One region of the Lactobacillus sp. PSON genome, then DNA from elsewhere that is predicted to be linked to it. Evidence: predicted binding sites of a transcription regulator. Region 1 holds the regulator's gene; the other holds the start of a gene.
The links. Region 1 encodes NrdR, which represses ribonucleotide reductase genes. Its sites were predicted from a motif close to ACACNATATATNGTGT; they were not measured.
Positions count from the first base shown of each region.

Region 2: the regulator NrdR is predicted to act here: its motif matches at 8,051-8,066, upstream of pnuC (nicotinamide riboside transporter PnuC).

Region 1 covers NZ_JBQXFW010000007.1:25,092-41,890, reverse strand. The annotation lists gene polA (DNA polymerase I) at 1-274, shown strand, start outside; gene mutM (bifunctional DNA-formamidopyrimidine glycosylase/DNA-(apurinic or apyrimidinic site) lyase) at 290-1,120, shown strand; gene coaE (dephospho-CoA kinase) at 1,117-1,716, shown strand; gene nrdR (transcriptional regulator NrdR) at 1,719-2,186, shown strand; gene ACTHPI_RS07205 (DnaD domain protein) at 2,189-3,529, shown strand; gene dnaI (primosomal protein DnaI) at 3,539-4,441, shown strand; gene thrS (threonine--tRNA ligase) at 4,730-6,664, shown strand; ribosomal protein L20 leader region at 6,712-6,828, shown strand; gene infC (translation initiation factor IF-3) at 6,866-7,387, shown strand; gene rpmI (50S ribosomal protein L35) at 7,407-7,607, shown strand; gene rplT (50S ribosomal protein L20) at 7,641-7,997, shown strand; gene ACTHPI_RS07175 (YqeG family HAD IIIA-type phosphatase) at 8,108-8,632, shown strand; gene yqeH (ribosome biogenesis GTPase YqeH) at 8,625-9,734, shown strand; gene ACTHPI_RS07165 (nicotinate-nucleotide adenylyltransferase) at 9,744-10,370, shown strand; gene yqeK (bis(5'-nucleosyl)-tetraphosphatase (symmetrical) YqeK) at 10,363-10,956, shown strand; gene rsfS (ribosome silencing factor) at 10,969-11,316, shown strand; gene ACTHPI_RS07150 (nucleotidyltransferase) at 11,321-12,472, shown strand; gene ACTHPI_RS07145 (DUF177 domain-containing protein) at 12,476-13,033, shown strand; gene ACTHPI_RS07140 (response regulator transcription factor) at 13,184-13,900, shown strand; gene ACTHPI_RS07135 (HAMP domain-containing sensor histidine kinase) at 13,878-15,443, shown strand; gene ACTHPI_RS07130 (mucin-binding protein) at 15,646-16,799, shown strand, end outside.
Region 2 covers NZ_JBQXFW010000002.1:17,082-33,880, forward strand. The annotation lists gene ACTHPI_RS00530 (carbohydrate ABC transporter permease) at 1-449, opposite strand, end outside; gene ACTHPI_RS00535 (carbohydrate ABC transporter permease) at 452-1,318, opposite strand; gene ACTHPI_RS00540 (ABC transporter ATP-binding protein) at 1,318-2,403, opposite strand; gene ACTHPI_RS00545 (C69 family dipeptidase) at 2,723-4,150, opposite strand; gene ACTHPI_RS00550 (DNA/RNA non-specific endonuclease) at 4,219-5,040, opposite strand; gene ACTHPI_RS00555 (exonuclease domain-containing protein) at 5,063-6,019, opposite strand; gene ACTHPI_RS00560 (DUF421 domain-containing protein) at 6,128-6,763, opposite strand; gene ACTHPI_RS00565 (DUF3290 domain-containing protein) at 6,764-7,210, opposite strand; gene pnuC (nicotinamide riboside transporter PnuC) at 7,280-8,020, opposite strand; gene ACTHPI_RS00575 (PAS domain-containing protein) at 8,242-9,024, opposite strand; gene ACTHPI_RS00580 (ATP-binding cassette domain-containing protein) at 9,138-10,742, opposite strand; gene ACTHPI_RS00585 (prolyl aminopeptidase) at 10,870-11,784, shown strand; gene ACTHPI_RS00590 (PepSY domain-containing protein) at 11,926-12,552, shown strand; gene ACTHPI_RS00595 (GNAT family N-acetyltransferase) at 12,583-13,101, opposite strand; gene ACTHPI_RS00600 (MarR family winged helix-turn-helix transcriptional regulator) at 13,101-13,556, opposite strand; gene ACTHPI_RS00605 (DUF1304 domain-containing protein) at 13,661-14,032, shown strand; gene efp (elongation factor P) at 14,071-14,646, opposite strand; gene coaA (type I pantothenate kinase) at 14,683-15,597, opposite strand; gene ACTHPI_RS00620 (SGNH/GDSL hydrolase family protein) at 15,654-16,217, shown strand; gene ACTHPI_RS00625 (amino acid ABC transporter substrate-binding protein) at 16,235-16,799, opposite strand, start outside.

The DNA of each region.
Region 1 (16,799 bases):
TGCAGAAAGAACTGCAATCAATTCTCCAATTCAAGGTTCAGCTGCAGATATTATCAAAATTGCAATGATCAATATGGAAAATAAACTTGAAGAACTCCACTTAAAAACTAAGATGGTTCTCCAAGTTCACGATGAATTAATTTTTGATGTACCAAAAGAAGAATTAGAGACTATTAAAAAAGTTGTTCCAGAAGTTATGCAATCAGCTGTTCAACTAGATGTTCCATTGGTTGCAGATTGCGGTTGGGGTCATAGTTGGTATGATGCTAAATAATTTAAGGAGATAATTATGCCAGAAATGCCAGAAGTAGAAACTGTAAGGAGAAGCTTGTTGCCTTTAGTAAAAGGTAAAACTATTAAAAAAGTAACCTTATGGTATCCCAAAATTGTTGCTAGTAATCATGATAAGTTTGTTAAAGAACTTCCTGGTAAAAAAATCCTTGATATTGATCGTTATGCAAAATACTTGCTTTTTAGACTAAGTGATAATTTAACTATTGTTTCTCATCTTCGAATGGAAGGTAAGTACCACTTAGTAGACAGTTCTTTAACTAAAGATAAACATGATCATGTTGAGATAGAGTTTACTGATAAAACTGCATTAAGATATAATGATGTGCGCAAATTTGGAAGAATGGAACTAGTTGTAACTGGAACTGAACGTGAAACTACAGGTATTGGAAAATTAGGACTGGAACCTAATAGTCCAGAATTTACTGTTTCATATTTAGTTAATAAGCTACATACTAAGCAAAAGAACATTAAAAATGCTTTACTCGATCAGACCATTGTTGCTGGATTAGGTAATATCTATGTAGATGAAGTTTTATGGCAAAGTGGTATTCATCCTTTATCTAAGTCTTGTAAAATTCCATCAAAGCAAGTGAAAATTTTACATCAAAACATTAACAGTGAAATTTCTCAAGCAATTGCATTGCGTGGAACTACTGTTCATACTTATTTAGATGCTAATGGGGATGAAGGTGGCTTTCAAAATTATTTGAAAGTCTATGGTCATAGCGGTGAAAGTTGTGCTAAATGTGGTACAAAATTAGAAAAAATCAAAGTAAATGGACGAGGGACCACCTTTTGTCCAAAATGTCAGGTGATATATAAATGACACAAGTATTAGGGTTAACTGGCGGAATCGCAACTGGAAAAAGTACAGCCGATGAATTTTTTAAAAAGCAAAATATTCCAATAATTGATAGTGATAAAATTGCCTATAAAATTATGGATATTGGTAAGCCTGCTTATCAAAAAGTTAAGCTTATATTTGGTGATGAGTTCTTGAATGAAGATAAATCAATAAATCGTAAAAAATTGGGTCATTTAGTCTTTTCAGATTCAAAAGAATTAAAAAAGCTAAATGATATTACTCATCCCTTGATTTATCAAGAAATCCAAGAGAAAATACAAGTAGAGAAAAATAAAAAGACGCCACTTGTAATAGTGGATGCACCAGTGCTTTTTGAAAGTGGCGGTCAAAAATATTGTGATGCTACTTTAGTAATTACTTTGTCATTAGATGTGCAGCTTAAGAGATTAATGGTGCGCAATAATTTAACTAAAAATGAAGCAATGAATCGAATTAATTCACAGATGCCTCTTGCTCAAAAAGAAAAATTAGCTACTTATGTAGTTGACAATACTGGTACAATAAAAGAATTAGAAAATAATTTAGCAAAAATTTTGAAAAAGATGTGCGAGGTTTAATTATGGAATGTCCAAATTGTCACCAAAATTCCTCTCGCGTTATTGATTCGCGTCCTAGCGATGAAAATCGTGCAATCAGACGGCGCAGAGAATGTGAAAATTGCGGTTATAGATTTACTACTTTTGAAAGAATTGAAACTGCCCCTCTTCTTGTGATTAAGAATGACGGAACTCGTGAACCTTTCAGTCGTAAAAAGATTCTTCATGGAGTTATGGCGGCTGGGCAAAAGCGCCCAATTACAAGTACTCAATTTGAACAATTAGTAGATCGAGTTGAAAATAAGGTTAGAAAACAGGGTGTTAGCGAAATTTCATCAAAGAAAATTGGTCAGTTTGTAATGGATGACTTAGCTGATATTGATGATGTTGCTTATATTCGTTTTGCTTCGATTTATCGTGAATTTAAAGATATGTCAAGTTTTATGAAAACCATGGAAGATATGATGGCTAAGCGTGAGAAAGGAAATTAAAAATGTTTGAGACATCTAATCCCAGACAGCCTTTTCTTGTACTTAATCAGATAAAGCTTTTTCCAGAAGATATTGAAATATTAATTAAGCTCTATCAACCCTTAATAGGTGCAACAGCTATATCACTGTATCAAACCTTAATTGAAAATTTTGATTCATATGATACTATTTCAAGTGCTAAGGCTATTGGTTTGCTTCAACAACAAATAGATTGTGGATTGAGGGACTTATTTTTGGCTCTTCATAAGTTAGAAGCTGTAGGATTAGTTAAAACTTACCTTAAAAAGACAATGGTAGGTCAAACAATTTTATTTCGTTTGTTGAAAGTTCCACAGTCAAAAGAATTTTTTTCAACGCCATTATTATCTAGCTTATTACGTGAGAAAATTGGCTCTACTAATTTTCAAAGTCTTAGTCATTATTTTGCTCAGCAAAATAAATCTCGGGAAAAAGAAATTAAGGATGCACAAGAAGTTTCTGCGTCCTTTTTTGACGTTTTTCGTCTTTCTCAAAAAGAAGCAATTAGCCCTTCTCAAGAAGTACAAGAAGCTGCTATGGAAAACCAAGTTCAAGACATTCCAAAAGCAGAAATTAATGATACTGATACCACAGATTGGAAGTTTATTGAAGATCAATTTGAAACTTATCAAATTCCTGTAGAAGAAATTAAATTAAAAAAAGCAGCGATTAGGTCATTAATTCAGACTTATGGTTTAACTGAGCAAGAATTTGTGGAAGAGTCTCTGCCAACTTTACGTGGAAGTTATAAACTTGATATGAAGGCAATTGAAGAAATGATTGCTGATAATTATCGTTTAAATCACACTCGTCAAAATATAGCAAAGCAAATTAAAAAGAATAAAGAGAATGTAGCTGTTTCTAAAAATAGTAAAAATCAAAAGTTAATCGATGCAGCAACTCAACTATCTCCAGCTCAATTTTTATATAAAATGAAAGAAGCAAAGGGTGGCTTTACAACTGCTTCTGAAAATACGATATTAAGTAATTTGCATATGAAAGGATTGCCGATAGATGTAATCAATATGATTACTTATACTTGTCTGGAATATTACGACAATGCAAATGTTAATTATAAGTTAGCTAATAACTTGGCAAATGATTGGCTGCAACATCAAATAGCTACTGCTTCACAGGCTCTTGATTATATTCAACAAAGAGGAATTGATAAAACAAATAATAAAAAGACTTATACGCGTAAAAAACATGTTGAAAAGGGGACAGATTGGAGTAAGAAGAAGGCAAAGAAACCTGACAAGAATTTTAATCCGGAAGAATTAAAGAAGTTTTTTGAAGATTTTGAAGATAAAAATGGTATGAATTAGGTGATAAAAATGAAGCCAATTGGCGACATGATTAATAATGTTGTTAAAAAACGTAATTTAGGCAATTTTAGTTTGTTACAAAAAGAAGTACTACAAGATAAAGATGTACAAACTTTTTTAAAAGAAAATGCTAGTCATTTAAATAAAGCTATTGTTGCAAATAGTATGGCTAATTTGTACGAGTTTTATACTCAAAAAAAGAATGCCAACCATGTAATGGATGGATATCAACCGGAATTATTTTTAAATGGACGTGTAATTGATGTTCGCTATAAACCAACTGCTGAAAAAATTAGTCATGATCGTGAAAAGTTGACCAAGGAGCATTTAGAGTTAATAGATTTACCTAAAAAACTTCATAATGTTCGTTTAAGTCAACTGGATTTAACTGCTGAAAGATCTGAGGCTTTTGGTTTGATTCAGAAGTTTTTGCTAGATTATAAAAAAGATATTCATCAAAGAGGTTTATTTTTAACTGGTGATTTTGGCGTAGGAAAGACTTATCTTTTGGCAGGTCTTGCTAATTATGTTGCAGCAATGAGTAAGAATGTTGTCTTTTTGCATGTTCCAACTTTTATTTCAGGACTTAGTAGACATTTTGAAGATAATAGCTTGCAAAAAGAAATTAATAAAGTTGCTGAAAGTGATCTCTTAATTTTAGATGATATTGGTGCTGAAACTTTAAGTCAATGGTCGCGAGATGATGTGTTAGGGGTAATTTTACAAGCAAGAATGGACAATGTGCTTCCAACGTTTTTTTCATCAAATCTCAGCATGGATGATTTAGAGGAGCATTTTAAAGAGACTAAGAATTCAATTGATGCCGTTAAAGCTGGACGTCTTATGCAAAGGGTTCGCTTTTTAGCAAAAGAAGTTGTAGTTGATGGAGAAAATCGGAGAATTCAGGAATAAATTTTAGAAAAGGGCTTGCAAGTAAAAAATGAGTGCGTATAATAGAATTTAAGTAAATGAACATGATGCTACTTGTCTCAGAGAGAAAGATCTAGTTCTGGAAGTCTTTCATTAAAGTAGCACCCCACTCGTTTATTACCCAACGTTCATATTTGGTTAGATTCCTATATCAATCTATTAAGAGAGGCTAGACTCACTCTAGCCTGAATTTTGGGTGGAACCACGTAATTAAGCGTCCCAGTGCAGTTAGCACTGGGACTTTTTTATTTTTCTTTTTTGGAGGTAAATATGAGTTTTTCAATTACTTTGCCAGATGGTTCAAAGAAGGATTTTGACAAAGAATTAACTATCGCAGAATTAGCACATGGAATTGCTACATCATTAGGTAAAGCAGCTGTTGCAGGTAAAGTTGATGGTCAAATTAAGCCACTTGACTTTGTCTTAAATGGCGATCATGAAGTTGCAATTATTACTGATAAGGATGAAGAAGGTTTAGATGTTTTGCGTGCAACTGCTGCATTTATGTTTGAAGCTGTTGCTAAAAAGGAATACCCTGAACTTCACTTTGGTGAACATGTAGCTGATGACGGTGGCTTTTATGTTGATACTGATAAAAAAGATCAAATTAAAGTTAGCGAATTGCCTAAGTTAGAAAAGGCAATGCAAAAGATGGCTAAAAATGGTGAAAAGATTGAACATGTTCAAATGGCTAAAAGCGAACTTGAAGAAATGTTCAAGGATGATCCATATAAGAGTGATCTTTTGAAGAAGATTGATGCAGATACTGTTGACGCATATAAGCTTGGTGATTTTGTAGACTTTGGTTTTGATGCTTTGATGCCAAATACTGGTAAAATTAAACACTTTAAGCTTTTATCAGTAGCTGGTGCTTACTGGATGGGTAAGAGTTCAAATCCTATGCTTCAAAGAATCTTTGGTACTGCATTCTTTAAAGCAGCTGCTTTAGATGAAGATTTAAAGCGTCGTGCAGAAATTAAGGAACGCGATCACCGTACTATTGGTCGTGACCTTGACCTCTTCTTCGTAGATCCTAAAGTTGGTGCAGGTCTTCCTTACTGGATGCCAAAGGGTGCCACTATTCGTCGTGTTGTAGAACGCTACATTATTGACCGTGAAGTAGCTGATGGTTACAAGCACGTTTACACTCCAGTTCTTATGAACTTAGATGCTTATAAGACTTCTGGTCACTGGGCACACTATCGTGACGATATGTTCCCACCAATGGACATGGGAGATGGCGAAATGCTTGAACTTCGTCCAATGAACTGCCCAAGTCATATTCAAATCTACAAGCACCACATTCGTTCATACCGTGATCTTCCACTTCGTGTTGCTGAACTTGGTATGATGCACAGATATGAAAAATCAGGTGCCTTGTCAGGTCTTCAACGTGTTCGTGAAATGACTTTAAACGATGGTCATACTTTTGTAGAACTTGACCAAATCCAAGAAGAATTTGCTAAAGTTTTACGTTTAATTATGGACGTTTATAAAGACTTCGACATTACTGATTACTACTTCAGACTTTCATACCGTGATCCAAAGAATACTGATAAGTACTTTGCAAATGACGAAATGTGGGAAAGAAGTCAAAAGATGCTTAAAGGTGCTATGGATGACCTTGGTCTTGACTACGTTGAAGCAGAAGGTGAAGCAGCATTTTACGGTCCAAAGCTTGACATTCAAACTAAGACTGCTTTAGGTAATGATGAAACTATGTCAACTATTCAACTTGACTTCATGCTTCCTGAACGTTTTGGCTTAACTTATGTAGGTAAAGATGGTGAAGAACACCGTCCAGTTATGATTCACCGTGGTATTGTTGGTACTATGGAAAGATTCATTGCTTACCTTACTGAAATCTACAAGGGTGCATTCCCAACTTGGCTTGCTCCAGTTCAAGTAGAAATTATTCCAGTTAACTTAGATGCTCATGGTGAATATGCTGAAAAGGTAAGACAAGAACTTGCTAAGCGTGGATTTAGAGCAGAAATTGATGACAGAAATGAAAAGATGGGTTACAAGATTCGTGAATCTCAAACCCAAAAAGTACCTTACACTTTAGTTCTTGGTGATGAAGAAATGAAGAGTAACGGAGTTAATGTTCGTCGTTACGGTACTGAAGAAGAAATTTCTAAGAGTCTTGATGACTTCATTAACGAAATTGACGCTGATGTTAAGTCATACTCACGCGAAAACTAAATTAATTATTGACGATTACTTTAGTAAAGAGTATAATCGTACTAGTTGAGAACAAGAAGAAGCTCCCGCTTCTCGCCTAAGTTAAGTTAACCTCTAGGCTAATCGATAATTTCTGTTGATTAAGAGCGGGCGTTAAACTTATAAGCCTGCTCTTTTCTTGTCCTCAAATTAACACGGAGGTGAAGAGTCATACCAAGGAATTTGATTTTAAACGATAGAATTCGCGCACGTGAAGTTCGTTTAATTGATGAGAATGGCGAGCAAGTTGGTGTCATGACAAAGCAAGATGCACTTCAAAGAGCAAATGATGCAGATCTTGATTTAGTTTTGATTTCACCAAATGCTAAGCCACCAGTTGCCCGTATCATGGACTACGGTAAGTATCGCTTCGAACAACAAAAGAAGCTTAAAGAATCCCGTAAGAAATCTAAGACAGTTAGTGTCAAAGAAATTCGCTTAAGTCCAACTATTGAAGGTAACGACTTTGAAACTAAATTGAAGCATGTACAAAAGTTCCTTACTAAAGAAGGCGCTAAGGTTAGAGTTTCTATTCGTTTCAGAGGTCGTGCAATCACTCACAAGGAATTAGGCCAACAAGTACTTGAGAAGATGGCAGAAGCAACTTCCGACATTGCTAATGTAATTAGCAGACCTAAGATGGAAGGTCGCTCAATGTTCTTAATGCTTGCTCCTAAGAGTGAAAAGGACAAAAAGAAAAAGTAGTTAATTGGAGGAATTTATAATGCCTAAAATGAAAACACACCGCGCTTCAGCTAAGCGTTTCAAGAGAACTGCTAATGGTGGTTTGAAGCGTCACCACGCATTTACTGGTCACCGTTTCCACGGTAAGACTAAGAAGCAACGTCGTCACTTAAGAAAAGCTGCTATGGTTTCAGCAAGCGACATGAAACGCATTAAACAAATGGTTTCACAAATGCGTTAATTAAAGTACGAACGATAGTAGGAGGATTTTCTAATGCCAAGAGTTAAAGGTGGAACAGTAACACGTAGACGTCGTAAGAAGGTTATGAAGCTTGCCAAGGGTTACCGTGGCGCAAAGCACATGCAATTTAAAGCTGCAAGCACTCAATTGTTTGTATCTTACAGATATGCATTCCGCGACCGTCGTCGTCGCAAGAGCGAATTCAGAAAGTTATGGATTGCTCGTATCAATGCTGCAGCTCGTCAAAACGACATTTCTTACTCTAAGTTAATGCACGGCCTTAAGGTTGCTGGCGTTGACATGAACCGTAAGATGTTAGCTGACATTGCTTACAACGACTCAGAAACTTTTGCACAATTAGCAGAAACTGCTAAGAAGGCTTTGAACTAGTCTAAAAAAATTGACGCGCCCAAGTGACGCGTCTTTTTTTGTGCTAATTTTACTGATTTTTTGTTATTATATATTTACGGACTTTTGAATTGAAAGGGAAAAATTACTGAATGTTATTTCGACCAAAATATACAATTGATTCAATTTATCATTTAAAAATTGATGAATTGCAAAAATTAGGAATTAAAGCAGTTTTTTCTGACTTAGATAATACTTTGCTTGCTTGGAATAAATTTGAAACCGCTGAAGAGATGAATAAATTGAATCAGCGTCTTGCAAAGGCTAATATTAAATTAGTGGTTATTTCTAATAATAATGCTGAACGTGTTGGAAAAGTTTTAAATCCATATGGAATTGCTTTTGTAGCAAAATCACGTAAGCCTTTACCATTTGCAATTAATAAAGAGCGAGAAAAATTAAATTTAAAAAAGAATCAGATAATGATGGTCGGTGACCAGTTAATTACTGATATTCAAGCGGGAAATTTGGCCGGAGTTGAATCAGTTTTAGTTCAACCATTAGTTGAAACAGATAAGTGGAATACCCGTATTAATCGCTTTTTTGAGAAAATTATATTTTTCTTTTTGAACTTATCCCATCGTGTAACTTTTAAGGAGACATTAAAAAATGGCTGAAGATATAATTTGTATTGGATGTGGCTCAATTTTGCAGTCAACTGATCCAAAAAAGGCAGGTTATTTACCTGCTAGTGCATTAAAAAAAGCAGAAGAAGGTGAAGTTGAAGAAGTATATTGTCAACGTTGCTTCCGTTTGCGTCATTATAATGAAATTATGCCAGTAGATTTAAACAATGATGACTTTTTAGCACTGCTTAATTCATTAGCAACTAAAAAGGCATTAATTGTTAACGTTGTTGACTTGTTTGATTTTTCAAACTCTCTATTATCTTCTTTGAAAAGATTTGTAGGAGATAATGATTTTATTTTAGTTGGTAATAAGTTTGACCTGTTTCCAAAGAATACTCGTCAAAGTAAAATTAAAGATTGGATGAGACAAGAAGCTAATCGAATGGGACTTCATCCTAAAGAAATCTTTTTAATTAGTGCTGCTCGTCAAAAATATCTTGATGATTTGATTGAATATTTATATAAAGAGTCTCAAGATAAAGATATTTACTTTGTTGGAATGACTAATGTTGGAAAATCAACTTTGATTAATGCAATTATTGACAAGATGGGAGATGTTAAGAATTTAATCACAACTTCACGTTTTCCAGGTACAACTTTAGATAAAATTGAAATTCCACTTGATAATGGTCATTTCTTAATTGATACACCCGGAATTATGACAGCTAATCAATTAGCCACTCATATAAGTCCTAAAGATTTGGAAATTATTTCCCCTAAAAAACCACTTAAACCAGCAACTTATCAAATTAAGCCCGGCAATACTTTATTTTTAGGTGGACTTGGCAGAATTGACTTTTTAAAAGGTGAGCCAACAAGTTTTACAGTTTATACAGCACGTGGAATGTATGTGCACCGTACTAAGACTGAGAATGCAGATGCATTTTATGAAAAGCATTTAGGCGAAATGCTCACTCCTCCTACAGAAGGAGAAACAATTGCTCCACTTAAGGGACAAGAATTTAAAACTGAATATGATAGTGACTTGCTTTTTGGAGGAATAGGTTTTGTAAGAGTACCAAAAGGAAATTTGGTAAAGACTTATACTCCTGATAAAATTGGTTTAGGAATTCGTCATGCATTAATTTAGAGGTGTATTATGGCTAGTCCAAAATGTATTGAAAAAGCTGAAACTAAGTTACAAAAAAGTGAAATAAAGGGTCGTCAGATAGGTATAATGGGTGGGACTTTTAATCCTGTTCATATGGCACATTTGGTTGCTGCTGAACAAGCTTTAACAAAATTGCGCCTTGATGAAGTCTGGTTTATTCCTGATAATATTCCTCCTCATAAAGATGCACCTCTTACTTCCGCAAAAGATCGTGCATCAATGCTTGATTTAGCTACTAGAGATAATCCTCGTTTTCGAGTAAAACTTTTGGAACTATTTCGTGGTGGCGTTTCTTATACTGTTGATACTTTGAGATACTTGCGTGAAAAAGCACCTCAGAATGATTATTATTTGATTATGGGTAGTGACCAAGTGAATAGTTTTCACACATGGAAAGATGCCGGAGAAGTAGCCAAGATGGCAACTTTGGTTGGAATTAGACGTCCAGGTTATCCTCAAGATCCGCAATATCCGATGATTTGGGTAGATGCACCAGATATTCAATTAAGTTCTACCTATATTCGTCGTTCTGTTGCTACTGGAACTTCAATTAGATATCTTGTTCCTGAAAGTGTTCGTAAGTATATCATTGAAAAGGGGCTTTATCGTGACTGAGTTGTTTTTTAAAGAAACATATTCACCTTTATCAAGTAGTGAAATTATTGCTAAAGAAAAAGCAAATATGGACGAGAAGCGTTTTAAGCATTGTGTTCAAGTTAGTGAAACAGCTAGAAAATTAGCAAAGTTAAATAACTATGATGAAAATAAGGCTGCTCTTGCTGGTTTCATTCATGATTATGCTAAGCAGATTCCAATTGAAGAATATCGCAAAGTTATTCAAGAACAGGACTTTGATAAAGATTTGCTTAATTGGAATCGTGCAATTTGGCATGGTATTGTTGGAACTTATTTTATTAAGCGAGATTTAAAAATTACTGATCCAGAAATTTTGCAAGCAGTCTGGCGTCATACAACAGCTGATGTAGAAATGACTACTTTAGATAAAATTGTTTTTGTAGCAGATTTTATTGAGCCAGGACGTGATTTTCCAGGTGTAGAAAAAGCTCGTGAGATTAGTTATCGTAATTTAGATGATGGTGTGGGCTATGAATTAGCTCATACGTTAGAGTTTTTAATTGAAAATAGAAACAAAGTTTATCCATTAACATTATCTGCGTATAATGTATGGAGTGTTAAATAAAAGGAGAATTTGATGACAAGTAAAGAAGTTTTAGATTTTACAGCAAAGGCAATCAGTGACCGTCATGGTGAAAATACTGAAGCTTATGATATGCAAGGAATTAGTATTTTAGCTGATTATTATGTAGTTACAAGTGCAGGTTCTAATCGTCAACTTCATGCGATTGCTAATGCGATTATTGATGAAGCACATGAAAATGACTATACTGATTATCGTATTGAAGGTACTCGTGATTCTAATTGGCTTTTGATTGACCTTGGAGATGTTGTTGTAAATATTTTTACTGCTGATGCGCGTGATTTTTATAATTTAGAAAAATTATGGGCAAATGGTAAACGTGTTGAATTAAAGGAAGATTAATTCTATGGGTGCAGTTGGGATTATAGCAGAATACAATCCCTTTCACAGTGGACATGAGTTTTTAATGAATCAAGCGCGCCTTATAGCAGGAAATGATCCAATCATTGTCTTGATGTCTGGAAACTATGTCCAACGTGGAGAAATGGCGATTATGGATAAATGGAAGCGTGCTAAAGCAGCACTTAATTCTGGAGCGGACCTTGTGTTTGAAATGCCGTTTTCTACAGCTGTAGAACCTGCTGATTTGTTTTCACTTGGAAGCGTTGAACAACTAAAAAAATTAGGTGTGGAAAATCTAGTATTTGGTGTTGAAGACGCAAATTTAAATTTTGCATACTTAGGTAGTAAAATTGCCGAAATTCCACAAAATCATATGGATTTTAAAGATTATAGTCAAACTTATTCTACTCAATATAATCAAATGGTTGCTAGAGAAGTTGGGTATGAAGTTAATCAGCCAAATGCAATTTTAGGTTTAGCATATGCAGTAGCAAATTATAATTTAGGCTCACCTTTGACTTTGCATCCTGTTAATCGAATTGGAGCAGGACACGATGATTTGCTTAATAGAACTAAAGCAGTTCAAAGTGCAAGTGCAATTCGTAATCTTTTATTGCATGGTGAGGATAAAGAGCAGCTTAAAACATGGCTTCCTAAAATTGAAGCTGATGAATTAGCAAAGCAAGAAATTTATCCAAATTGGAATTTACTTTTTCCATTTTTAAAATATCGTCTTGAATCTTCTTCGGTTGAAGAATTGCGTAATATTTATCAAATGAGTGAAGGTCTTGAATATAAAATGAAGCAAGAAATTCATTTGGCGGAGAGTTTTACAGAATTTTTGCGTCATGTAAAATCTAAACGCTATACTTATTCAAGAATTAGAAGATTAAGCTTATATACTCTTTTGAATGTTACTCAAGATGATATGCTTGATAGTTTTAATGATCAATCATTGATGTTATTGGGATTCAGTAAGATTGGTCGAAAATATTTAAAAAACAATCGTAAAAATTTTGAAACGAAAATTGTTTCTAAAGTTGATAAACGCAGTGCAAAAAGCGGCTCACTTCATTTGCAAGTGAGAGTTGATCGATTTTTTGAACAATTTATGCATGTTGACCAGAACTTTGGTCGACGACCATTGGAGGTGTAAAAAATGCTTACATTAAGTTTTTCAAGTATTAAAAATAGTAAGGCTCCATTAACTCATATTGAACGTGATTTAGAAATGCGTCCTGAGTTTTTTGATAGGAGCACAGATTTACTTATTAAAGCTGAAAATGTTCATCTTGAAGGAGATCTCTTTTATGATGAACCCTATGTAATTGGTAATTTTCATGTGACAGCTGATTTAGTAGTTCCTTCTAGTCGAAGTTTAGCTCCAGTTAAATATCATGAAGATTTTCGTTTTACTGAAAATTATTCAGAAACAACACCAACTAAGCAAGAATTGGATGATAATTCAGATCCAATCGTTAAGGTTGAAGATGATAAAATTGACTTGCAAACAGCTGTTGAAGATAATATCTTGCTTCATATTCCTGTGACAATTTTGACTCCAGAAGAAGAGGAAAATGATATTTATCCAGAAGGTCAAGATTGGGAAGTTATTTCTGAGTCTGACTTTGAAGAAGGTAAGAAAAATCAAATAAATCCAGCTTTTGCTAAGCTTAAGGATATGTTTAAAGATCAAGATAAAAATAATGATAAATAGCCTTAAAGCAGTCAAAAAGAAATTTCCTTTTGATTGCTTTTTTAGCTTGTCTTAGAAGGCATTTTAAAGTATCCTTTAATTATAAAAACATTTTTTAATCTAATTTTTATAGGGTTAGATACAAATTTATTGACAAGGAACTAGATAAACATGGCAAAAATTCTGATTATTGAAGATGAAAAGAACTTAGCACGTTTTGTGGAACTTGAACTTCAACATGAAAGCTACGAAACAGTAGTTGAAAATAATGGTCGTAAAGGGTTAGAAGATGCATTAAAGGAAGACTTTGATGCAATTTTACTTGATTTAATGCTTCCTGACTTGAATGGTTTGGAAATTGCTCGTCGAGTTCGTCAAGTTAAGACTACTCCGATTATTATGATGACTGCACGAGATTCAGTTATTGACCGAGTTTCTGGACTTGATCATGGTGCAGATGACTATATTGTTAAGCCATTTGCAATTGAAGAACTTTTAGCACGATTGCGCGCTGTTCTTCGTCGAGTAAAAATTGAAAAAGATGCTTCTCGTGTGACTGTTGCTAAACAAAAAATCGTTAAGTTTAAGGATTTAACTATTGAAACTGCTAACAGAATCGTTCATCGCGGAGATGGTAAGGCAATTGACTTAACTAAGCGAGAATATAACTTGCTCATGACTTTAATTGAAAATAAAAATAATGTGGTTAGTCGTGATCAGCTTCTTAATAAAATTTGGGGTCCGGAATCAAACATTGAAACCAATGTTGTGGAAGTTTATGTTCGTTATTTGCGCAATAAAATTGACATTCCAGGCCGTCCATCATACATTAAAACCGTTCGTGGAACTGGTTATATGGTGAGAGATGAAGACGATGACCAAATCTAAGGGCAAAAAACATAAAGAGACCAAACATTCATCACTTATTGTAAGATGGGTCAGTGTCGTTACGTTGACGATTTTGGTCTCTTTTGTTGTATTTTCAGTGGTAGTTTATTCAATTGTAAGTCAGCAATCATTGAATCAGCAAGAAGAAGTTTCTAATAATGTAGTAGCAGCATTTGAAAGACGACTTGAAACAATTCCAGATGAATTACAGATTTCTAATGTAATTCCTTCATTAACACCTTCAACTAAGCGGATTCTACAAGGAAAACCTGCAATTAGTAGAGGTGATAACGTTAATAGTGCATTTAATGATGATTTATTATCTTCAGTAACTAATCCTGATATTAACGTTGCAGTTTATAATAAACATGATGAAGTAGTTTTTTCAAATGGAAATGCAGTACCAGAATTTCATAAATTTTCGGGAAGCTCGAAGGTTGTCAAAAAGCAAAATGGAAACAATATTAGGTTGATTACATATCATCGAGTAAAATCAACAACTAGTGGTAAAGTAATTGGCTATATTGTAGTTGCTAATCAAATGAATTACTATAATCGTCAGATGAAGAATTTGCTTCATTGGATGTTAATTATTTCTATAATTGCAGTAATTATTTTTTCAGCTATTGCTTACTTAGTGGTAAGGGATGTTGTTAAGCCAATCAAGGAAATGTCTGAAGTTGCCCGTGAAGTCAATGATGATCCTAATAGTTCTATGCGAATCAAAGAATTACATCGAAATGATGAGCTAGAAGAACTTGCAATTACTTTTAATGAAATGCTTGATAGAATGCAACGGTACATTGATCAGCAAAAAGAATTTGTGGGAGACGTTTCTCATGAATTAAGAACACCTGTTGCAGTAATTGAAGGGCATTTAAATATGTTAGAGCGTTGGGGAAAAGATGACCCGCAGATTTTGGATGAATCTATTAAAGCTTCTTTACAAGAAGCAGATAGAATGAAGCACCTTATTCAAGAGATGCTGGATTTGACACGAGCTGAACAGATTAATGTGCAGTATCCAAATGCAGTTACAAACGTTTATGAAGTCCTTAAGCGTGTAGTAAGTGATTTGGACTTAGTTCACCCTGATTTTAAAATTCGACTTGATATGGATGATTTACCAGCAAATACGGAAATTCAAATTTATCATGGACATTTAGAACAACTATTGGTAATTTTGATTGATAATGGTATTAAATATTCAACTGATCTTAAGCAAATTAATGTCTCTGCTGGAGTTAGTGATGATGAAGTTCATATCATTGTTCAAGATTTCGGTGAGGGAATTTCTAAAGAAGATCAAAAGAAAATCTTCAATCGTTTTTATCGAGTGGATAAAGCTCGTACCCGTGAAAAAGGTGGAAATGGTTTAGGATTATCAATTGCCCAGAAACTAGTTACTAGTTATCATGGATCAATTAGTGTTGAATCAGTTCAAGGACAAGGTAGTCAATTTAAGTTGAGCTTCCCAGTTCTTAGTGCAAAAGAAGCAGCTAGATTAAAAAAGCTCGATCAAAAAAGACAAGAAAAAAGGTAAATAAATAGGTTTTGAAAGTATTTTGGCTTTTGAAGCCTATTTTTTATTAGCTGTATTTTTTGAATGATAAATACAATTAATAAAGAAAAGCTTAAGAAAGGTAAATACTACTTCCATAAAGTGACATTATGTCATAATATATATTTATCGAATGACACAATGTCATAAATGAATGGATTTTTAATAGAATGAGGTAAAAAATATGGTTTCAAAGAATAATCGTTTAGAAAGAATTCGTAAAATAGAAGAAAAAACTGAGCGTCATGCAATTCGCAAACTCGCTGTAGGGGCCGCTTCAGTGCTGATAGGACTAGCCTTTTCTCATAATGGGGGGGGTAAGGCCCACCTAGTGGCTGCTTCTGAAATCAACGTAAGTGAGCATGTAACCGAGCAAAATACTTCATCTTCAAATGTTGAATTTTCTGAACCTAATGAAGCACAAACTGAAAATACTAATGAGCATGCTGATGCTCCTCCAGCTGTTGATGAGAGTTCAACTTTAAAACAAGAAAATACAGTTGCTCAAGAAAATCAAGTGACTCAAGAAAGTCAATCAGATAAAACAGAACAAGTTACTGAAGAAGTAGTTGATAATCCTGCAAGTAGTGCAAATACTATAGAAACCGAAAAAGCATCTGTTTCTGTAAGTGACCAAGTTGTGCAATCATCTTCACAAGCTCCAGCAATAGAAAATACTGAAAGTGTGAGTCAAACAGAGCAAGTTCTTCCTGTTCAAGTTGAAAGTAATACTTCAGTTGAAAACACAAGTCAAACTATAATTGCTGAAGAAAATTCACTCTCGCAAGAAGATTCTCAAACAAGTACAAAACAGGATCAAAAAGCACCTATTACAGAAGTTCCAGCAGTTTCTACTGAGAATTCGACTAAAATGTCTTATGATGAAGCTAAAGAGGAAGTTGACAAGGTTAACCAAGAAGTTAACAGTGAACTTAATAATATTTTAGATGAAGCTTCTAAAGTTGAAGGCGTTGTAATTGAAGTTAATAAAATTGACCCTGAAAAAGTTTTTAATACAACTGTAGCTGACATTAAAATTAATACAGAAAAGCTTAAAGAATATACAGAAGACCAAATTAGAGAAATTAGTAAAACTCTAAAAGAGTACCAAGATAAGCTAGCTCTTGCCGAAAATAAATATAACGAAGATATGGCTAAATATAATGAGGCAAAAGAAGCTTATATTGCAGAGCTTAAAAAGTTAGGCCTTTGGGATGATTCTCATACTGACCCAGGTGATTTATCTCAATCTTTGGTAATTGGTAAGGAAGAAAATGCTACAGTTTCGGCTGTAAGTAAGCACCCATCTGTAGTAGAGGGTTCTGGTAGTATATTAAA
Region 2 (16,799 bases), on a different contig from region 1:
AAAATAGAAGTTAAAAATGGAAGAACTAAACCAATATAAGTATTAAGTAAGCCCATCTGAGCAATTGTATTATAGTTAGTAAAAATTATCGCTTCTCCCGGTACCATCAGCAATGATAAGAGAATAACTTGAATAAAATGTTTTCCTTTAAAGTGTAAGTTAACCATCGCAAATGCTCCCAAAAGTGCATTAAATAAACTGACAATAGTAGTTACACTTGCTGTAATAAAAGTATTAAGGAAATATCTAGCAAATGGAGCTTGAGCAAATACTTTCGCAAAATTTCCCCATTGCGGACTTTTCGGAATTAATGTTGGTGGAATTTTGGTAGTTTCTTGAAAACTCATCAATCCTCCCAAAATCATATAAATAAAAGGGAAAATTGTGATAATTGCAAACAAAATCAGGATAATATACCCAACTAAAACTCCCCAGCGAATTTTCTTCATTATTAATGTCCCCCTATTTTCTTCATCATTTTACGCTGTAAGAAAGTTACAAACAAAATAATAATGAACAACACAACTGTTGCAGCCATTGCAACACCTGGTGTGCCGACAATTTGGAATTTATTATAAATATAAAATACTGCTGTGGTTCCAGAGTTTCCAACACCTGCTTGTCCATTAAACAGGGCATATACAGAAGTATAAACTTTAAAGGCTGCAATAATATTCATTGTAAGTAAGAATGCCAAAGTTGGGACTAGTTGCGGAATAGTAATATGCCAGAACTTTTCTGTTCCATTTGCACCATACATATCAGCAATCGTGTAATAATTAGGATCAATATTTCTAAGAGCACCCATTAAAATTACAATGTTAAATGCTAAAGATGTCCATATTCCAAAAATTATAATCGTAGTCAATGACATTGCGGGGTCATCAATCCAATTTGGTGCTGGCAAATGAAAAGCTCGTAAAATAAAATTAAGCATTCCGTAATCGCCATTAAAAATATAGCGAAAAACAATACCAATCGCGATTGTTGATGTTACATAAGGCATGAAGAAAGTAGTTTCAAAAAATGACTTGTGTTTAACTTTGCTAAAAATCAGCCATGCTAACATCACTGAAATTGCTAGTCCTACAGGAACTGAAATTAAAGCATATAAAACAGTATTTCTAATTGCTAACCAAAATTCAGGATCTTTAAAAATATATTGATAATTACTAAATCCAGCCCAATCCAAGTTAATAAGTGATCCACCTTGAAAACTCATTACAAAAGCTCTCAATATCGGATAAATACTAAAGCAAGTTACAAAAATAATTGTTGGTGCTAAAAATAGCCATGCTTTCTTTTGATTCTGCTTCATTAGTAAACACGCTCTCCTTCCGGAGTAAAGATAAATACACGATTTAGTCGCATCTTAAGTTTTATATTATCTCCTGTTTTAATTGGTGTTTCTAAACTTACCAAGCTTCGAGCTTGAACTCCATCATGATCAAACTTCAGGATTCTTTCGCGTCCAATAAGTTCCACATCTTTGATATTAGCAGATACATAACCATTTTCATCTGGCAAAATATTTTCAGGACGAACCGACAAAATATAATCTCCATCTGGCATATCTCGTTTAAAGCGACTTTGATCTAAATCACTCACTTTAATTTCAAAATCTGATGCAGTAATTACACCATTTGATAGCTTAACTTTAAAATTATCAATTACAGGATTACCCACAAAATTAGCCACAAAGTAATTATTAGGTTCTAAGTAGAAATTCTGACCTAAATCATCTTGTTGAATCACACCTTCATTGAAAAGAATAATCTTATCTCCAATAGAAAGTGCTTCTTCTTGATCGTGAGTAACAAATAAAGTTGTAATTCCTACTTCTTTAACAAGAGAGCGAATTTCTTCTCTAATCTTAAGACGAAGTCGGGCGTCAAGATTAGATAAAGGTTCATCCATTAATAATATTTTAGGTTCTTGAACAAGAGCACGTGCAATTGCAACACGCTGTTGCTGACCACCAGATAATTGACCTGGCTTTTGATTAGCAAACTCAGTAATTTGCGTAATTTCCATATATTTTTCAGCTATCTTCTTAGCCTCTTCTTTTGACTTTTTCTGTTTTCCAACAGTTAATGGAAACATTACATTTTGAAGCACTGTCATATGAGGATATAGAGCATAATTTTGGAAAACATAGCCAATTTGACGATCTTTAGGAGCAGTCTTAACTACAGATTTTCCATCAAAAAGAATCTCTCCACTTGTTGGACTAAGAAGACCAGCCAAAATATTTAACATTGTTGTTTTCCCACATCCAGAAGGTCCTAATAAACATACAAGGTCACCCTTTTTTACTGAAAAACTAACATTTTTTATAGCTTGATGTCCATTATCATATACCTTCTTCAGATTTTTAACTTCAACAAAATTATTTTCATTCATAAAATCACGCACCACTATATATTGTTATACTTATAAAATTTCATCATCAATTTTAAGATAAAACTAGCAAAAGTACAAATAATTTTTGTAAAAAGATTCGTAGTTTCCGTGAAACTTGATAAAATTTATTGTGAAACCATATCGTTTTTAGTTATTTTTCTTAACTATATTATAGAATTATACTATAAATGTTCTTATTTACAACATATTGTATGTCATCTATCTAGACCAATAAAAAAAGACTACTGCGTTAGCAATAGTCTTTTTAAGAAATAAATAACTTTTTACTAAAAAAATTATCCGAACAATCTAATTTTCATTAAAGATTGTCCCCACGTTCAAATTGATATTTAGAATTATTCAAAGCTTGACGAACTAAATCACTCATTAAATGCTTAGTTTTTGCGGTGATTTTATTTGCGGTAATTTCATTTTGTTCGGTTAAAAAACTAGTCAATTTATCAATTGAAAGCTCTTTTGCTTTTTCATCGATTTCTGAAATACGACTTACACTAAAGCTTTGACATTCATCACGATAATTATTGATTTGATAAATATATTGGTGGTAACGTGGTTCAACAATTACTTGAAGAGTTTTATATAACCAATAGGCACTTTCTTCAGGATTAACTGTATGGTCAGCCACCTGATAATTTTGTGGAGTGTTATTAATATTGGTATAGAAAGGTACATATGGAGAATAAGCATAAAAGCCCATATTTAACCATTGAATACCAGCTAATTCCTTTGGAACGTCATTTCTAATTTGCAAAATGCTTGATTCCTGATTTCTATCAAGAGCAATAGAACGAAACTTCTTTTGGTCTTTTTCATTTCCAGATGCAAAAGTATCCATTGGATCATATTGAGTGCCATTATAATGACTTGTTAGAAATTTTTGAACATCTTCAACACTAATTTTCTTTTCAGGAACACGAGTAAATGGCATTTCTTGGCTAGTTGGATCTTGCTCAATACTTGGATTAAATAATTTTTGACCATACCAAGTTCTAGGTGTGTTGTAATAACTATCTGCTTCATCTTTAGTTCCAAAAATATCACGGAAATTAAATATACCGTCTTGAGAAGGATTGAGATGATATTTATCTACAAAATTGCGAATTGTAGAAGCATACATAAAATTATCTTCATCTGAAAAATCAATATTTTGAATAACCATGATATTTGGACAAATTGCATATGAATCATCTGGAACTCGGGCTGCTACCCATTGATGACCAGCGGCTGTTTCAAGATACCAAACCTCTTTATTATCAGAAAATGCAATTCCGTTTGTTTCACCAGTACCATACTTTTCAATTAATTGACCCAAACGCTTTACACCTTCACGAGCCGTTTTAATAAATGGCAAAACTAAGTAAACCATTGAGTCTTCATTGATTCCATCTTTTACAAGTGGATCATGGCCAAGGCAGCGAGGATTAGTTGCTTCGGTTTCAGTTGCACTCATTGCTACATTGTACTCATTGATTCCTTGTTCATCCCATCTGCCTTCACTCTCATCAGCAGTAGGAGAAGCAGTCCATCTACAACCGTCACCTTTTAAATGCATCTGAAAGCCGTTATATTTAGATATATAATTTTCATCATAATGACGTGCTTCATTAACTACAAATAACTTTTCGTTAATACCGCCATAACCATCTTCATCACGAGCAATCATGGTTGAACCATCTAGGGATGCATCTTTACCTACAAGAATTGCAGTACAGTTATCTTTTTTCATTATGTACCTTCTTCATTTACTCATACATTAAAATATATATTAATTTTACACCCACTAGTATATTTTGGCTATTCAGATACTTTCATTTGACGATCTCTGCGTGCACGTCCACTACTATAATCAAAAACATAACCAGGCTGAACATTAAAAAGATAGACATTAAAATCTAATGGACCATTTGTAGAAATAGCTTGTAAATTAATACCACGAGCCATCAACTCATTACCTCTAAAAATTGGAGTTGCTTGATAAATTACTCGCTGATTTTCACGAAGAGCTCTTCTAACCTTACTTTCAAATATAGTCTGGATTTTTTGATTAGAATAAGCTGATTGAGTAAACAAGTTTTTAGGATTATTTTGATCTCCTGATTTATTACTTGGATTATATTGACCATCTTGATCAATTCCTGCAGAAACAGAGTAGGCAATTAAATGTCCCCGATTATAAATTTGAGTGCCATTACGTCGATTATAATGCCAGCCAGTAGGTTCAATAAATTGACGAACTCTTAAACTATCATTAGCAACATTACGCTTTTCTAAAAAAGCAGTATTAGAATGAGATGTTCTATTCAAGCTATCTAAATTTGAATAAATTACTTTGTTAACCTTCCAAGCGTTTTTAATTAAAGTAGATTTATCATTATTAACAGTAATATAAGCTTTATCTCCACTTTTAAAATCTAGTTTAGCTAGTTTTTCATAATCCGATTTTGATAAACCACCATAAGCAGTATTAGCACGTTGAGCTGTTTTTATTGAGTTCGGATTATTTTGGCCAAAGTTATTAGCTTTAGAATATATTCCCCAGGCAATAATTATTATAGCCGCAACAATTGTATATAGCGCACTATCTCTTTTTCTTTGTTTTTTTCGTTTTTGTGTCATCTCTTAATTTTACCCTTTTATATTAACTTCTTGCCCAATCATCAAGCATACTTAAGAAGAAACTTTCAGATAAGCGTTTGATTTTTGCACCATTTTTAATATATTGACGAGCAGCTTCTAAATCCTCGTTGTCGTGTCTAAAGAAATCATGATCACCCATTATCAAGTAATTTGTATCTGAATTTACTTCATCTTGAATTTGACCATTCATATTATTAATTACTTGCTTCATTTCAATTATGTCAAAATGAGGATTTCCAGATAAAACTACTTTTTTCAAGTTTAAAGGATTACGAAAACCTAAGTCCCATGCCTGTAGTTTATCATTTACTAAATCAAAGTTTTTCACTTTAGATTTAGCAGTGGTAAGCATTTCATCTGCAAAATTTTCCTTAAAGTAATCATATACCTTTTTTGTATCTAAAGAATCGTCCAATCCTCTGTGTTGTTCAACTTCTGCTATCCCGATTCTTTGCATACAATCAAGTAAGCGATTATGGCGTTCCTTAGGATAAAACACCCGTGCTAAGCGTAATACATCAACATAGTTATTATTTAACTCGGGTTCACCATATTTTTTAGCTAAATCATAAACAAAATTCAAATCAAAGTTAATGTTATAACCGATAATAATATCCTCGCCAATAAAACCGCGAAAATCATGAATTGCTTTCTTAACTGGAATTCCATCTTTTTCAATCATTTCCTGGGTAATACCATTCAACTTAGTAATAAAAGCTGGAACTGTATTTTTTTGAGGATATTTTATTAAATGGCTATATTTATCTACAACTTTTCCATTTCGAACTTTTATTCCACCAAGCTCGGTTACTCGATCTCTAAATGGACTCAAACCAGTAGTTTCAATATCAATCAAGGTATAATCACTTAAAAAATCTACAATTTCTTTTCCCTTATGGCGTAACTTATCTTCACTACCTGATACATATAAAACGCCCTCTTTTACAAAAATACTCATTCATTTCTCCTATTTACTAAACTTTTTAATTAATTCATAACTATTATGATTAACCTGCTCATAACTAAAGTCATAAAAATTAATACTATTTATTGATATATATCTTTTTTATTCATACCCTGTAAAATTCAGCTTACCATTATTATATTCTCCAAGAAATATATCCCCAATATCATTGAAGCCAGCATCTTTTGCTTGTTTTGTCAGCCAAGCTTCATTTTTATGAATCAAGTCAAGCACATCATAATTAATTTGACCATCACTAATTATTGGAAAGCGAATATTATCCTCATCATTTTCAATAACTGTTAATTGTCCATTTTGTTCAAAAATACAATTCTTTACTTTACTTATTGAATAAATTCCGCGACTACGCAATTTAAACATCAATTCATTAGCAGAAATTCCAGCTTTTAAACAATTATCAACTAAAACATGACCATTTTTTATTACTTGAACTGGCTTTCCATCAATTAAATTACGCACCCAAGTATTATGCTCACGACTAAATTTCAAAATAAATACAACTAAAGTCCAAACAATTAATACAAGCAAAAATTGCATTACTTTTATTGATGGATTATAAATAATTCCACCAATCACCCCACCTAACACATAGTTTTGCAATTGATCTAAAGCAGTAGTTGGAGCAAGATTTGTTTTACCAAAAATATTGATTTGAATAATCAAGGTCAAAATGCCTAGCGCAAATTTAATAAATAATTCTGTGTAGTTTAATTGCATTTATTTTACCTCCACCTTATGGTCAATTACATGAGCACGAGTTAATGAATAACTATTATTATCATCGTTCAAGTTTAACTGATAATCTTCATTTTTCGAATCAATTCTAACTATCATGCCATTTTGCAATGTAGTTGCATTAGCCATTACATCACTTTCTTTAACATTATTATCTCGTGCAATCGATTTTAAAAATGGAATAATCTGAGTTGCCTGTGATTTTTGAGCATTTATTTGAGTATATTTTTCATATTGGACTCCAGCAAACAAAAGCAAAAATAAAAGTGCAATTATCCCCAAATCACGATACCTTGTAGCGAATCTATCCCTTAAATACAAAATAGCAAAAATAATCATAGAAATCGCCGCTACCATCATAAGTACGTAAAAAACAGCCTTATCACTTTTTTGATTTTCTTGAATATATTTAATTGTATAAAAAGTCATTGTTTCACCTCTATTAGTTTGCTTTATTTTACCATAAGAAAAAAGCCACATAACTGTGACTTTTTATCATTAACCTTTGATTTCTGCAAGACCAGCCTTTTTACGTCCATGATTGAACCAAGGTGAAACAGTAAAGGCCAACACATCATTAACAACATATATTAATGAGTTAACTGCCATTGCTAAACTTGCATCCCCTTGAGCATAAGTAATCCCCCAAAGAATTAATTGGAAAATACCACTAGCTGTCCACCAGAAGTATTGATTATTATAGCGCATGAAACACATAATTCCTGCAGTAAGTGAGATAGCAAAACTAATAGCATCAATCCAAGGACGAGGATCATTAGTAAACTTCCCAATAAGGAAACCAGATATTGCATAAACAGCTAAGGTACCAACTATAGCAATTACCCATTCTTTAGCACCAAATTTTCTTAAGTGATTTTTAGTATCATCATTCCATGATTTAACTGAAAGAATAATTGGCAAGTCAAGTGTAGCAATATAAGCAATTTGTTCAAAAATTGACAAATAATTCTTTGCTTCAAGACCAGCATAGATAAAACATGCAGCTGAAATAAGTCCAAGCCAACCATTGATTGCTTTAGTGGCATTAATTGCTAAAACACAAAGAGTTCCTAAAAGCGTACCAATAAATGTAACCAAGGTAACCATATCAAACTTACCTTGAATTAAAAGTGCAAGTTGAAAACCAAACGCAAAGAACCACAACATATAATTTTGAATTGGCCAACCCTTTAACTGATTAAATAACCATACAAAATAATTCTCATTCCTAGAATTCATTAATTCTTATCTCCTTTTCTTTAGGTCACAACACAAGATGTTGTGCCTTATCCGTTCTGTAAATAGAACATCTTGTAAATCAACGTTAACTATAATAAGTTAAAAATTATTCAGATTCAAGAATTGACATTTCTAGATATTGTGGTAGATAAAAATGTTAATCCCTACATATAGTGTTTATAACAGGCTTTAACACTATTTTTTATTTTCAGAAAAATTTTTTAATAAAAAAAGGCGATTTTTAATCGCCTAAAAAATTGATGCTCTGAAGCACCACTTGTTGCATCAGTTTTATCTTCATGTTTTTCTTTGACTTCTTCTGCTTTTGTCGAAGCACTTGTTGCAGCATCCGGATCAGAATTTCTGCGGTAAGTTGCACCACTTGTTGCATCAGGATCAATCACTAATTTTTGTCCAGTAGTTTCACAGAAGTATTTTACTAATGGATATAAATCTTGTACCCATTCATAAATACCAACGTAATTTCCTTTATCATCTTCTACACGCTTATAGTAATGCAAAATAAGTTCTTTTAAATTACCTGTAGGAACTGGCATATAAACTTCATCGTGTCCCGCTTCTTTAGTGCGAAGTGCATGGACTACTTTCTTAGCATTAGGAATTACATCTCTAACATCTGGGTGAATAGCCTTCATTGTATCTCCGACTTGCTCAGGAGTTCTCTTAGCCTTCATTTTTGCATTAGGATCTTTAGGACGGTTATACCATAAAAATTGATTATTATCATCTACAAAGGTTAACTCACCAATAGTATTTTGAAGCATCCAATTTAACTGGTTAACAGTCATTAATCCTGAATCAAGCTTAACGTAATCATTACCTTCTGCAGCGTTAACTTTTTTAGCTGCTTTATCAAGCCATTCAGGATCATTTTTTTCTATGCCTTCAATAGTGGTGCCAGCAGTTGACTTAGCTGACGCATCAAAATCTTCTTTTAAATATTCATTGCGATCCATATCCTGTAACCATTTTGGTTCTGCCATCGTTACTCATCTTCCTTTACTTAATTTTTATTTATCTTGATAAGCTAATTTTATTATGTAAGCATTTTCAGTACAAGAATAAATAAAATTCTATATATTTTTTTAAATATTAATTACATCTTTGTCTCTATTCGATGCTTATCCAGATGAATAATTTTATCAAACATTTCTTTTTCTTCAGGTGAAATTTTATGTGCTACTTCAATTACTGCAACTTTAGGATTCTTGAGTAAAGTTTCATGAATAGCTAAAGATAATTGCGGGTCAAGCGCACTGGTTGCTTCATCAGCTAATAAAATTGGACGTTCTGATAAAAGCGCTCTTGCAATTTCTACACGCTGAATTTGGCCCCCTGATAAACTATTACCATCTTCTCCAACGTTTTTGTCTAAACCTTGTTCTTTAACCAATTCATCCAAGCCCGCTTCATGAATTACACTTTTTAATAAATTATCATCGACTTTTCTGCCTAAAGTAATATTAAAACGTAAGGTATCATCAAACATAAAAGGCTTTTGATTTACATAAGAAAAGAAATTATGAGCCTGATTCCAATTACCAGTTACATCTTTACCATTTAATATAATCTTACCTGTTTTTGGATTTTTTAATCCTAGCATTAATCGCAATAAAGTAGTCTTTCCCCAACCACTTGGTGCCATCAAAAGTACTTTTTCACCTGGCTTAACACTTAAGCTTACGTTATCAAAAACTTTTTTATGGTCTTGACGGGTTATATAAGATAAATTTTCAACCTGCATCCCATCAAAATGCTTAATCTTTTTCTTGTTATATTCACTATGGTGCTTTAAAGCTTGAACAGTCTTTTTCCACATTGGAACAGTAGATTTAACTTGATTAAATTCGTTAAATAGAGTCACAACTGGTGTAATAAAGTTCATAGCTAAATCTACCATCATTACTAAAGTTCCGACTTTTAATTTACCTTGCATCATTAAAATTCCACCAATTGTACATGGAATAATAAAGCAAAATAGTTCAGCTGCTGAATAAATCAACTCCAATGCCCAAGCTTGCGTCAAAGACATATTTCTCAAAGCATTTTCCATATTTTGTGCAGCTTTAGCAGCTCGAGTTACGATATTTGAACGAACATTATATAGTTTGGCTGACTGAGCACCATTTAATGAATCAGAAACACTTTGAGTATATATTGCATTTTTCTTTGCCCAAATATCCGACTTACGAGTAATAATCGGACTAGTAATGAGTTGAATAATTGCGGGTGCAATCATTGCTACTACAAACACAACTGTCATTTGCCATGAACTATAAAACGCAAAACTAATAGCTCCAATAAAGGTAAGCGATTGTAAAATCATATCAAGTTGAGCATTAACTCGATTAGTCTCAATTTGCTTTAAATCATTAGTCATCAATGACAACCCATTCTTAATATCTGGTTCCCCTTGATCAACTAAATATGCAAGATTAGCACGCTTAAAAACCATATTAACATCACGCACAATTGTCATTTTCACTGTTTCATAAATAAAGTTGCTAGCCATAAAGCCCAACTGACCAATTGCCGTAAAGATTGCTAATCTAATTAAATGCATATAGTCATGTGAACCTGATGATGCCACATTCAACATAATCTGAATCATATAAGCAACAAAAACTATATTGCAGGCTTTAATTGCTGCTAAGATAGTGAACAAAATCACCTGGCTTTTTTTAGCATATTTTAAACTCATCAAAATCTCCTTAAAAGTTTGGGATATTCTATATTATACGCAAAAAAGGGCAAGTTTCACAAATTGGCTAGAAATTATATTATGAGTTAAAATAAAATGTAAAAGATTATAAAAAAAGGAGAAAATTATGCAAACTGGTAGTAAAATCATTACTTTAGATAATGGTTATCACTTATGGACCAATACCCAAGGTGAAGGTGATATCCATTTACTCGCTCTTCATGGTGGCCCTGGAGGAAACCACGAATACTGGGAAGATGCGGCAGAACAATTAAAAAAGCAAGGCTTAAATGTTCAAGTTACTATGTATGACCAATTAGGTTCTCTTTATTCAGATCAACCTGATTATTCTGACCCAGAAATTGCTAAAAAATATTTAACTTATGAATATTTTTTAGATGAAGTTGATGAAGTTCGTAGAAAATTGGGCCTGGATAACTTTTACTTAATTGGTCAAAGTTGGGGTGGCCTTTTAGTACAAGAATACGCAGTTAAATACGGTCAACATTTAAAGGGTGCTATTATTTCTTCAATGGTTGATGAAATTGATGAATATGTTGCTAGTGTTAATCGTCGTCGTCAAGAAGTACTTCCACAAACTGAAATTGACTTTATGCATGAATGTGAAAAAAATAACGATTACGACAACCAACGTTATCAAGATGATGTTCAAATTTTAAATATCAACTTTGTTGATAGAAAGCAACCTTCTAAGCTTTATCACTTAAAAGATATTGGTGGCAGTGCTGTTTATAACGCCTTTCAAGGTGATAATGAATTTGTAATTACTGGTAAACTTAAGGACTGGCACTTCCGTGATCAATTAAAAAATATTAAGGTTCCTACTTTAATTACTTTCGGTGAAAATGAAACTATGCCAATTTCTACTGCTAAAACAATGCAAAAAGAAATTCCTAATTCACGCTTAGTTACAACTCCAGATGGAGGTCACCATCATATGGTTGATAATCCAGATGTTTATTATAAGCACTTAGCTGACTTTATTCGTGAAGTAGAAGATGGTTCTTTTAAAGGCGAATAATTATTATAAGTCACATTAGTGGCTTATTTTTTCACTTTAAAATTTAAGAATTTGATAATATCAATTCAAATAAAGTGACACAGTGTCTCTTTACGGATATAATTATTTTAAAACTATAACTATATTTTTAAGGAGAAAATCATGAAAAGAACTAAACTAATTCGTCTAACATCATCCTTTACTCTTCTTGGAATTTTATCTCTTAGTACAGTAGCCTGTTCTAACAAATCTGAAAATGACACTTCTTCAAAATCAAGTACTCAAAGCAGCAGTAGCACAAAAAGTAAAACTGAAAAAGCTGTTAACAAAACCAAAGCTAAAGTAAAGACTTCTCAAATTAATATCAGCCAGACTAAAGCTCTTAATATTTTTGATAAAGATTATAATGATAAGAAAATCAAAGATATTGATTTAAAAGTAGAAAATGGTAATTATGTCTACGAAATTGAAGGCTTTGATTCTACAAAAGAATATACTATGACAATTGATGCTAATAGCGGCAAGATAATTAACAAACATTCTGAAACTCTAGATTTAGATGAACATCTTAAACAAGGCCTTAACTTTGATAAAGTGATTTCTCGAGATGAAGCAAGCAAACTTGCTGAAAAGCATGTCAAAAATAGCACAAGTACTGAATGGAAATTAGAACAAGATAATAATAATGCTTACTGGGAAGTAAAAGTCGATGATGGTCATCAAAAAACAGAAGTAAAAATTGATGCTCAAAATAAAAAAATCATCGACACTGAACATGACGATGATTAAGCACTAGACAGTTCAATTGAACTGTCTTTTTTAATGCAAATTTTTAGCTAAAATATAATCAATCTGAGGATCATCCCCAACTTGATAAACATGTTGACTTACTTTCTCAAAGCCATCTCGCTTATAAAACTTTTGCGCATTTATATTCTTTTCATAGACTCCAAGCCACATATAGTCACGATTTTCTTCACGGGCTATTTTTTCTGCAAGTTTTATTAAAACTAAGCCTAAGCCTTTATGCTGAAACTTACTTCTTAAATAAATTCTCTCTACCTCAAGTGCATTCGGCTTTACAGACTCTGTTTGAGCATCTTCATCATTAATCTTTAAATATCCTGCAACTTCATCTTCTACCAGCAAAAAGAAAAATCTACTGTGTGGATTATTAATTTCTGCCAATAATTTTTTATCGGCATATGCTTCTTCTAAAAATCGCTTCATATCATCTGGAGCAGTAAATGGATCAAAAGTTTTCTTAAAGGTTTCCCGGGAAATATTTTGTAAATCCTTAAGATCATTGCTAGTTACATTCTTAATTAAATAGTCCATTAATATGTCCTCTTTCCTCCATTTTTTACAAAGTTCCAATTTTCGCTGACATTTTCTTCTACTATTTGCAAAAGATATTTCAATTCATCTTTTTCAACATTACTTAAACCATTCAGTGCCATTTCATTTGAATAAACGTTCTCTCTTTGAATAAACTTAGCAAGCTCTTTTCCTTGATCTGTAACAAAAAGATGACGTATTTTCTTGTTTTCATTATCAGATTCTTTTTTTATCAAATTTTGCTTAACTAATTTTTGAATGCTTCTAGCAGCAGTAGTCCGATCAACATTTAAGATACTTGCTAAATGATCAGAAATAATACCTGGATTTTCATAAACTCGCACTAAATATAAATATTGACCTCGACTTAAGCTAATCTCCTTAAATTCAATATTAGCTATGGAATCAAGCGCTCTTGCAATAGTACCTATTTGATGCAAAATATCTTCGGTCATTTTCTCACATCCTTAAAAATATTTTATATCTTTATTGTTGCATTTGCAACAATAATTAGAAAAATTGTGAGATAATAAGATTAAAACAATCGGAGGAAAAATAAATGGAACTTTTACACAACATTGGAATGATTTTAGTTTTCTTAGTTGGAATTGAACATATCGCAATTTGTTACTTGGAAATTTTTGCAAGTCCAGAGACACAAGCCAAAGTCTTTAACATGTCATCTGACTTTACTAAGCAAGAATCTGCTCGTTTAGCACTAGCTAATCAAGGAGTTTATAATGGGATGCTAGGTTTAATGATTATCATTGTATTCTTCATGTTAAAAGGAGAAACTCTTATTCTCATTTGGCAATTATTGATGGGATTTATCATTGTAGTAGCTGCATTTGGTGGTTTTACTGCAACTAAAAAGATTTTTGTAGTACAAATGCTACCAGCAATTGTTGCTTTAGGCTTAATTAGCTTATAGCAACAAAAAAACTAGCCAAAGTTGGCTAGTTTTTTTGTTTAATGAGCTTGACTATCTGCACGAGATTTATATGTACCTTCTGCAGTATTAACGATAATCTTTTCGCCTTCCTTAATGAAGTCAGGAACTGTTACAACCAAACCAGTTTCCATAGTTGCTGGCTTACCACCACCAGCAGCAGTAGCACCCTTAATTTCTGGTTGAGTTTCTTTAACTGTTAAAGCAACAGTTGCTGGAAGATTTACCCCAATTAAATCAGTATCATTAACAAAGTCCAAATCAACAACAATATTAGGAATTAGATATAATTTATCATCACCTAAAATATCACTTGGCACTTCATATTGTTCATAAGTTTCAGTATCCATAAAGGTGTAAAGATCACCTTCACCATAAAGATATTGAGCTTTCTTTTTAGTCATTTCAACCAAGTCTACTTTTTCACTTGGACGCATTGTCTTATGAACAACAGCACCTGTCTTTATATCACGCAAATCCATTTGCATAACAGTGTTGCCTTTACCAGGCTTATGGTGATTTGCTTTAATAACACTGATTAACTTTCCTTCTTGGGTAAATACCATACCCTTTTTTAAATTAATTGCTTGTACCATAAAAATTCTCCTTTAATTCAATTGTACCAAATTAATTTAAAAATGACGTAAATATATGCTATCTATTAAATGTCCTGTTGTTTTATGTAAAATCAAACTAGCTCTTTGCTTAGTTGGAGCAATATATTGGCGCAAATTAACTAAATTAATCATTTGCCACACTTCTTCGGCATATTTTAAGGCATCTTCTCTTGGGCCATTGGCCATTTCATAATAGTAATTATTCTTATTATTTTTATTTAAGTCTAGAACTTTTTCAAATCGTTGCAAGTACCATTTTTCAATCATATCTTCTTCAGCATCAATATATAAAGAAAAATCAAAAAAGTCACTTGTCACAACTTGACCACTCTTGGGTAATTGTAATGTATTAATACCCTCCATAATCAAAATATCGGGATTTTGTACATGACCATATTTTCCTGGGACAATATCACTTAATTCTTGAGAATATAATGGATATACAATATCATCTTTTCCACTTAAAACATCTTTCAAAAAGTCACTCAACATAGTCATATTGTAGCTTTCTGGAAAACCTTTACGTGACATTAAATTTTTACGACGTAATTCTTGATTGGGATAAATAAAACCATCCGTGGTCATTAAATGTACTTTTAATTCTGGATAAGTTCTACTTAACAATAATTGCAAAAGTCTAGCAGTTGTTGATTTTCCAACAGCAACCGAGCCAGAAATACCAATGATAAAAGGAGCAAGTTTTAATTTCTTATGTAAAAAACTTTCTTGAGCATGTTGGGTATGACGCTTTTCTTTATAAACTAAATAAAGATAACTAATTAAGCTAGTGTATATTTCATGAACATCAGTTAAATCAACAACATCCCCTAATGATTTAATATTTAAAAGTTCTTCCTTAGTAATTTCGGCCTTATTCTTAGGAGCCAATGCAGCCCATTCATCTCTATTAAAGCATGTATAATTTTTCATAAAAATTCCTCTTAATTAATTCTATTTAGTTTATTATAGAGGAAAAGGAGCAAAATATGAAAAAAACGATTCTTTTCGGCGATTCTATTTTCAATGGTTTTCGTAATCATCAAAATACTAATTTAGTTACTAATCTTTTTCAAAATTTCTTGGGAAATAATATCCAAGTAATCAATCTTTCTAAAAGCGGTGCCACTACGGTTGAGGGACTAGATTATTTAAAACAATTAGACTCTAGTAGCAATCTAGTTGTCATTGAATATGGCACTAATGATGCTTCAAGTGGGTGGGGTGTCAGCCTTAAAAATTATTCTAGCAATTTACAAACTCTGATTGATTATATCGGCCCTCAGAAGTGCATTATTGTTGGACCTTTTCCACCTGATCCAAATAATTTTGAAATTAATCAATTTTATCAAAACATTGCAAATTTTAATCAAGTCGCAAAACATATTGCCAAGCAAAATCATATTCCATTTATTGATATGATTTCTGCTTTTTCTAGTTTATCTGATATTTCTTCTTACTACCAAGCAGATGGTCAACACTTAACTGATAAAGGTAATCAGCTCTTAGTTAAAACTATAGCTCCAACAATTTTATCTAAACTAAAAGACTAGCTTTTATGCTAGTCTTTTTAGTCTCTTCCTAAATAATTTGATTGTCTGCCAAACCACTTTTTATTTAATTTTTCTAACTTACCATTTTTTTGCAATTGACCCAAAGCATAATTGATTTTCTTACGCAGTGTTTTATCGCCCTTACGCATCCCCACTGCAAAATAATCTGCTGGAACCTTGTCATTGATAATTACTCGATACGCATCTTTATTTGCTTGATGAGCAATATAATAATTAGCATACACTTCGTCTAAAAGAATTCCTTGGATTCGATTAGCATTAAGATCTAAGAAAGAATTTGGCACTTGATCATATAAGACTGCCTTTTTTGCACGAAGTACATTTTGCTTTCCTTCATACCATTGTTCAGCAGTAGACCCCGTCTGCATACCAAGTTCCTTACTCTTCATCTGCTTAAAATTATGAACATTGCTATCACGTTTAACTACTAATACTTGACGATTTTTTAAATATGGTCTACTAAACATAACTTTTTCTTCACGCTCTGGTGTAATACTATAGCCATTCCAAATTAAGTCAATTGTACCGTTACGAAGTTCAGTTGCATTCATTGACCAATCA